2 linked regions of the Calidifontibacter indicus genome follow. The protein of the gene in region 1 interacts with the protein of each later gene in a pairwise test. Links are inferred from orthologs where the notes say so. Each region holds a gene or a part of one and is shown on either strand. Other genes may lie near its edges.

Region 1 (3,307 bases):
GCGCGCCAAGATCACCGGTGCCCTGCAGAACGTGCGCACCGCGATGCGCAACGCCGGCTACGCCGACAACGGCTGGACGCTGGTGGTGCAGAACTACGCCTCGCCGATCCCGAGCAGCGCGGGCTTCCGGTACAGCCAGAGCGGCTACACCCGGCAGAGCACCGGCGGCTGTGGCTTCTGGAACGCGGACGCGGACTGGGCCAACAGCACCGCCCTCCCGACCATCAACTCGGCCGTGCAGGGCGCGGTCAGCGACTCCGGTATCGCCGGTGCGAAGGTGCTCAACCTGTCGGCTGCCTTCAACGGAAGGCGCCTGTGCGAGAAGGGAGTTGGCCTCTACGAGGAGGTCGGGCTCTCGTCGTGGCAGTCGGCCGGAGCGGTCGACAGGACGGAGTGGGTCAACCAGATCCGCACGGTGAGCACGGCCACGTCGAACTACTACATCTAGGAGAGTCTGCACCCGAACTACTGGGCGCAGCTGGCCACCCGCAACTGTGTGCGCCAGGTCTGGAACGGCGGCACCCCGCGCGGCGGCAGCTGCACGATCTCCGGCACCGGCCTTGTCGGCGGCGAGCCGCGAATGGTGCTGAACTGATCGCATGACGACGATGAGCGGTTCGGCCGCCGGTCTGCTGCTCGCGGCCGGCGCCGGACGCCGGATCGGCGGGCCGAAGGCGTTGCGACACGACGCCGACGGCACCTCCTGGTTGCTGCGTGCAGTGGGAGTGCTGCGCGACGGCGGGTGCGACCCGATCGTGGTCGTGCTCGGCGCCGCCGCCGACGAAGCGGCCGAACTGCTCACCGGCGACACCGTGCGGACGGTGGTCGCCGCCGACTGGGACGAGGGCATGGGCGCCTCGCTGCGCGCCGGGCTGCGCGCACTGGGTGAAACGGATTCCGCGGTCGCGGTCATCCACCTCGTCGATCTGCCCGACGTCGGCCCGGCCGTGCTGACGCGCCTTCGGGAAGGGGCGGGTGGCGACGAATCCGCACTGGTGCGAGCCGAATACGGTGGACGACCCGGTCACCCGGTGGTGATCGGCCGAGCCCACTGGGCCGACCTGGCCGCCGAACTCGAGGGCGACGAGGGCGCCCGGCGCTACCTGAAGAAGCACGGCGCGCAGGTCGTCGAATGCGGCGATCTCGCCACGGGAGAAGACGTCGACGAATTACCGGACAATACGTGATCCACGCCACATCACGACCTAGGGTGTGAGGGATGGATCTTCACGTCGAGTCGGCAGCTGAAGTCGCCGAACACCTCCGCGGCACCGGATACGTGTGCGACGACGCCCTCGCGACGGTCACCTTCCTGTCGCTGCGCCTACAGCGCCCGCTGCTGCTCGAGGGCGAACCCGGCACCGGCAAGACCGCACTGGCCGAGTCGCTCGCCGAAGCGTTCGACATCCCGCTCATCCGGCTGCAGTGTTACGAGGGCATCGACGCCTCCCAAGCGCTCTACGACTGGGATTTCCCGCGGCAGATTCTGCACCTGCGGGCGGTCGAAGCGGTCGCCGCCGACCGCGATGCGCAGCGGGCCGAGGAGGTCGAGGCGTCACTGTTCGACGAGCGCTACCTGCTGGCGCGACCGGTGCTGCGCGCACTGCGCGAGACCCCCGCGGTGCTGCTCATCGACGAGATCGACCGTGCTGACGACGAATTCGAGGCATTCCTGCTGGAGGTGCTGTCGAGTTGGCAGGTGACCATCCCCGAGGTCGGCACGATCAAGGCCGACCCGCCGCCGATCGTGGTGCTCACCTCCAACCGCACCCGCGAACTGCACGACGCGCTGAAGCGCCGTTGCCTCTACCACTGGATCGACCACCCGAGCATCGAGCGTGAACTCGAGATCGTGCGCAGCCGGGCACCGGAAGTGGGCGAGAAGCTGGCCGACCAGGTCGTGCGGGCCAGCCAGTCGCTGCGCGGGCGCGACGACCTGCGCAAGCCGCCCGGAGTGGCCGAGACGCTCGACTGGGTGCGCGCCCTCAACGAACTCGGCCGCTGCGACCTCGACCTCGAGACCGCGTCGGCGACCCTCGGTGTTGCGGTGAAGTACCGCGAAGACCTCGCCCGAGTGCGCGACAGCCTCGACCGGATCCTGGCCGGGCAATGACACAGGCAATGACACGCCCCGTCGCCGAGGGAACACCCCCGGACGCGATCCTGCTCGGCTTCGCGCGGGTGCTGCGCAAGGCCGGCGTGGCGGTCACCCCCGATCGCGAGGCGACCTACCTGCGTGCCGTCGCGACGCTCGACCTGGGTGATCGAGCAGCCACCTACTGGGCCGGCCGGGCCACGCTCTGCTCATCGCCCGACGACTTCTCGCGCTACGACCGGGCCTTCGAGGCGTGGTTCAAGCCACCGGAGGAGCAACGCCCCGGCGAGGTGGCGAACGTGCGCGCCGAACCGTCGCGCAACCTGCTCGGCACCGGTCAGGGTGCCCCCGACGAGACCGAGGAGGGCGAGGTGATCCGAGCCGGCGCGAGCGAGCAGGAGGTGCTGCGCCACCGCGACGTCGCAGAGCTCTCCCGCGCCGAAAAGAGTTTGCTCGCAACGATGTTCGGTTCGCTGCCGCGTCCTGAGCCGACGCGGCGCACCAACCGGACGGTGCCCGCGCGGCGGGGGAGTATCGACGCCCGCCGCACCATGCGCGCCCAACTCGCCCACCTCGGCGAACCTGTGGAGTTGCGTCGGCGCCACCGCACCGTGAAGCGGCGGCGCATCGTGGTGCTGATCGACGTCTCCGGGTCGATGCGTGACTACGCCGACGCGCTGCTGCGACTCGCGCACCACTGGGCCGGCAGCGGGCACCCCGTCGAGGTGTTCACCCTCGGCACGCGGCTCACCCGGGTGACGCGCGCCCTGCACCAGCGCGACGCCGAACTCGCTCTCGTCGACGCCGGCGACACCGTGCCCGACTGGTCGGGCGGCACCCGTCTGGGGGAGTCGCTCAAGGCGTTCCTCGACCGGTGGGGGCGGCGCGGAACGGCCCGCGGCGCCGTCGTGGTCGTGTGCAGTGACGGCTGGGAGCGGCACGACACGACGCTGCTCGCTGAACAGATGCAACAGCTCGCGGCCCTCGCGCACAAGGTCGTCTGGGTCAACCCGCACGCCGGCAAGGCCGGCTACCTACCGATCCAGGCCGGCATCGTCGCAGCCCTGCCGCATCTCGACGCGCTGGTCGCCGGGCACTCGCTGCACACCTTCGCAAAGGTGGCGGGGGTGGTCGATCTTGCGTGAGGTGTTGCCCGACCTGCTCGGCTGGTGGCGCGAGGGTCAGGACGTCGCGATGGCCACGGTCGTAGGC
Region 2 (3,181 bases), 580 kb from region 1 along the record:
GCGGCCGAATCGCTGCTGGTGCACCGTGACGTGGCCGCGGCCTTCCTGCCCGCGGCGTTGGAAGCGCTCGCCGGCGCCGGGGTGAAGCTCTACCTCGACGACACCGCGCGTGGGCTGGCCGGTGTCGAGGGCGAACCGGTGACCGACGACCTGTTCGCCACCGAGTTCCACGGACTCGAGATGAGCGTCGGGGTTGTTGACTCACTCGATGCCGCGATCGCGCACATCGATCGGTTCGGCACCAAGCACACCGAGGTGATCGTCACCCAAGACCGCGCCGCCGCCCGCGAGTTCGTCGCCCGGGTCGACGCCGCCGTGGTGATGGTCAACGCGTCGTCGCGGTTCACCGACGGCGGCGAGTTCGGCTTCGGCGCCGAGATCGGCATCTCCACCCAGAAGTTGCACGCCCGCGGGCCGATGGCACTGCCCGAGCTCACCTCCACCAAGTGGGTCGTCGAGGGCGACGGTCAGATCCGCTGAGTGCCCGGCCGGCGAGATCGGCGGCTAGCGGCGAGGTCGCCCGGATCGCCGCCGAACCAGGCGGTAAGGTGGCCGCATGACGTCGCGTGTCCTGGCCCTTGTCTCCGAGGGCGATGTTCCGGAGCTGCACCACAACGAGCTGCCGATGAGCCACCTCATGTACGGCGTGATCGCGTTCATCGTCTTCATGGCGATGCTCGCTTTCCTGTGGTCGTTCCGCAACACCGCACCCAAGCTCAGCGAGCAGCACGGTGCCGAGCACGGCACCGCCCGCGGCACCGACGTCGAACGGTCGGGTCACTGACCATCCGTCTGGGGGTCATGGGTGGCACCTTCGACCCCATCCACCACGGCCACCTGGTGGCCGCGAGCGAGGTCCAGTCGTTGCTCGACCTCGACGAGGTGGTCTTCGTGCCGACCGGGCAGCCGTGGCAGAAGGAAGGCCGCGACGTCGCGCCGGCCGAGCACCGCTACCTCATGACGGTCATCGCCACCGCGTCCAACCCGCGGTTCACCGTGAGCCGGGTCGACATCGACCGTCCGGGGCCGACCTACACGCTCGACACCCTGCGCGACCTGAAGAAGCAGCGTCCCGACGCGGAGCTCTACTTCATCACCGGCGCCGATGCGCTCTCGCAGATCCTGTCGTGGAAGGGCGTCGACCAGCTGTGGGATCTCGCGCAGTTCGTCGGCGTGACCCGTCCGGGCCATGAACTGTCCGATAAGGGCCTGCCCAAGGACAAGGTCGTGCTCAAAGAGGTGCCGGCGATGTCGATCAGCTCGACCGACTGCCGCGACCGGGTGCGCGAAGAGGAACCCGTGTGGTACCTCGTGCCCGACGGCGTCGTCCAGTACATCAACAAATATCAGCTCTACCTGCCCGGCGGCGGGGAGCTGCAGGAGGACAAGTGACCGCCACCACCGAGTCGATCGAGCTCGCCAAGGCAGCAGCCCACGCGGCCGACGAACTCAAGGCCACGACCGTGATCGCGCTGGACGTGAGCGAGCACCTCGCCCTCACCGACATCTTCGTGATCGCGTCGGCCGACAACGAGCGGCAGGTCAATGCGATCGTCGACTCGGTCGAGGACGCCCTGCTCGAACGCGGCGTGAAGCCGAAGCGTCGTGAGGGACGCGGCGACGGCCGCTGGGTGCTCGTCGACTTCGGCGACATCGTCGTGCACGTGCAGCACGACGACGAGCGGGAGTTCTACCAGCTCGAGCGGCTCTGGCGCGACTGCCCGACGGTCGACCTGGAGTTGCCCGCCGGTGAATCCGACGATTCCGACGCCGAGTCGGACGACGAGTCCGGCAGGGAGTCCGACACGGAGTCCGGCACGGAGTCCGACACGGAATGAGCGGCGCGGTTCCCGGGCCGTCCGAGCGGTTGATGCTCGGTGCCGACCCGAAGCGCCTCATCGTGCTGCGGCACGGACAGACCGCCCACAATGTCGGCGGCATCTGGCAGGGACAGCTCGACACCGAACTGTCCGCAGTCGGACGTGACCAGGCGCGGGCCGCGGGCATCGCGATCGCCGAGTGTCGACCCGACCTGATCAGGGCCAGTGACCTGCAGCGTGCCTACGCGACGGCCGAGGCCATTGCGGCCGGCACGGGGCTGGCCATCCAGGCCGACGAGCGTCTGCGCGAGATCGATGTCGGTTCGTGGCAAGGCCGTTCGAGTGATCAGGTGCGTGAGACGCACGGTGACGACCTCGAGGCCATCGCCGCCGGCGAAGACCGCCGTCGCGGCGACACGGGTGAGACCGTCGCCGAGGTCGCCGAGCGAGCGCTCGCGGCGACCAAGGACGCCATCGCCGACCTCGCGCCCGGACAGCTGGGCGTGATCGTCACCCACGGTGTCGCCGGACGCGCCCTCGCGGCGGCCCTCGTCGGCATCGAGTTGCACGCCGCCTGGCTTGGCCTCGGTGGGCTGCACAACTGCCACTGGGTGGAGCTCACCGAGGGTGCCCATGGGTGGCGGATCGAGAAGTGGAACGCGCACGCATGAGCATGGCCCGGGACAATCAGCTGACCGCGAAGCATGATGCGAAGGTCGGGTCGCACAGTTCACGACACGGTGAGCGCCGCCGCCTCGCGCCGGGCACCTTCCAGAAAATCATGAACTTCTTCCCGCCGTTCCTCGGAATGGGGCTGCGGGTCAAGGAAGTCAGCGACGACTGGACGATGTGCCGGGTCGAACTCAAGCTCAACCGGTTGAACCGCAACCAGCAGGGCACCGCCTTCGGCGGGTCGATCGGCGCGATGACCGACGCGTTCTACGCGCTGCTGCTGATGCATCAGCTCGGACCGGACTACCACGTGTGGGACAAGGCCGCGCAGATCGAATACGTCAGCCCCGGCACGTCGACGGTATACGGCACCTTCGAGGTGCCGCTCGAACGCACCGACCAGATTCGCGCCGAGGCGCTGTCGGGACAGAAGGTGCTGCCGTGGTTCGAGACCGAGCTGACCCTGGCCGACGGAACCGTCGTGGCCCGCGTCCGCCGGCAGTTGTATGTGCGCAAGAAGCGCGAGGCCCGCGCCGACGTCCCGGACGGCCCGCAGCCCGACCCGGCCGACTGACCGGATCGGGCTGCAGCAGAACCTTTTCGGCTCAGTTCACCCGCGCGTCCTCGGCCTCGGTCGACTCGCGGCCGGCGCGACCGTGGCGACTCTGCACCACGAACCCGGCGGCCAC

Evidence for each region.
Region 2: the proteins of DFJ65_RS11525 (region 1) and rsfS interact in binary tests that used the Escherichia coli proteins (3 or more experiments, as listed by UniProt). The link is inferred for Calidifontibacter indicus from one-to-one orthologs.

The regions. Positions count from the first base shown.
Region 1 is NZ_QTUA01000001.1:2,422,598-2,425,904, reverse strand. The notes cover bases 176-3,166. They hold DFJ65_RS11525 (AAA family ATPase), read left to right. Parts: upstream 176-1,219; coding sequence 1,220-2,113; downstream 2,114-3,166. Other genes in these bases: DFJ65_RS11520 (vWA domain-containing protein), read left to right, coding at 2,122-3,166; DFJ65_RS11530 (nucleotidyltransferase family protein), read left to right, coding at 600-1,187; DFJ65_RS11535 (SGNH/GDSL hydrolase family protein), read left to right, coding at 176-448. In the rest of the region: more of DFJ65_RS11535, read left to right, coding at 1-175; more of DFJ65_RS11520, read left to right, coding at 3,167-3,240; DFJ65_RS11515 (XdhC family protein), read left to right, coding at 3,233-3,307.
Region 2 is NZ_QTUA01000001.1:1,839,286-1,842,466, forward strand. What follows is about bases 249-3,113. They hold rsfS (ribosome silencing factor), read left to right. Parts: upstream 249-1,388; coding sequence 1,389-1,838; downstream 1,839-3,113. Other genes in these bases: DFJ65_RS08760 (glutamate-5-semialdehyde dehydrogenase), read left to right, coding at 249-480; DFJ65_RS08765 (hypothetical protein), read left to right, coding at 557-784; nadD (nicotinate-nucleotide adenylyltransferase), read left to right, coding at 787-1,392; DFJ65_RS08780 (histidine phosphatase family protein), read left to right, coding at 1,835-2,491; DFJ65_RS08785 (DUF4442 domain-containing protein), read left to right, coding at 2,488-3,066. In the rest of the region: more of DFJ65_RS08760, read left to right, coding at 1-248. UniProt on the Escherichia coli protein: Functions as a ribosomal silencing factor. Interacts with ribosomal protein uL14 (rplN), blocking formation of intersubunit bridge B8.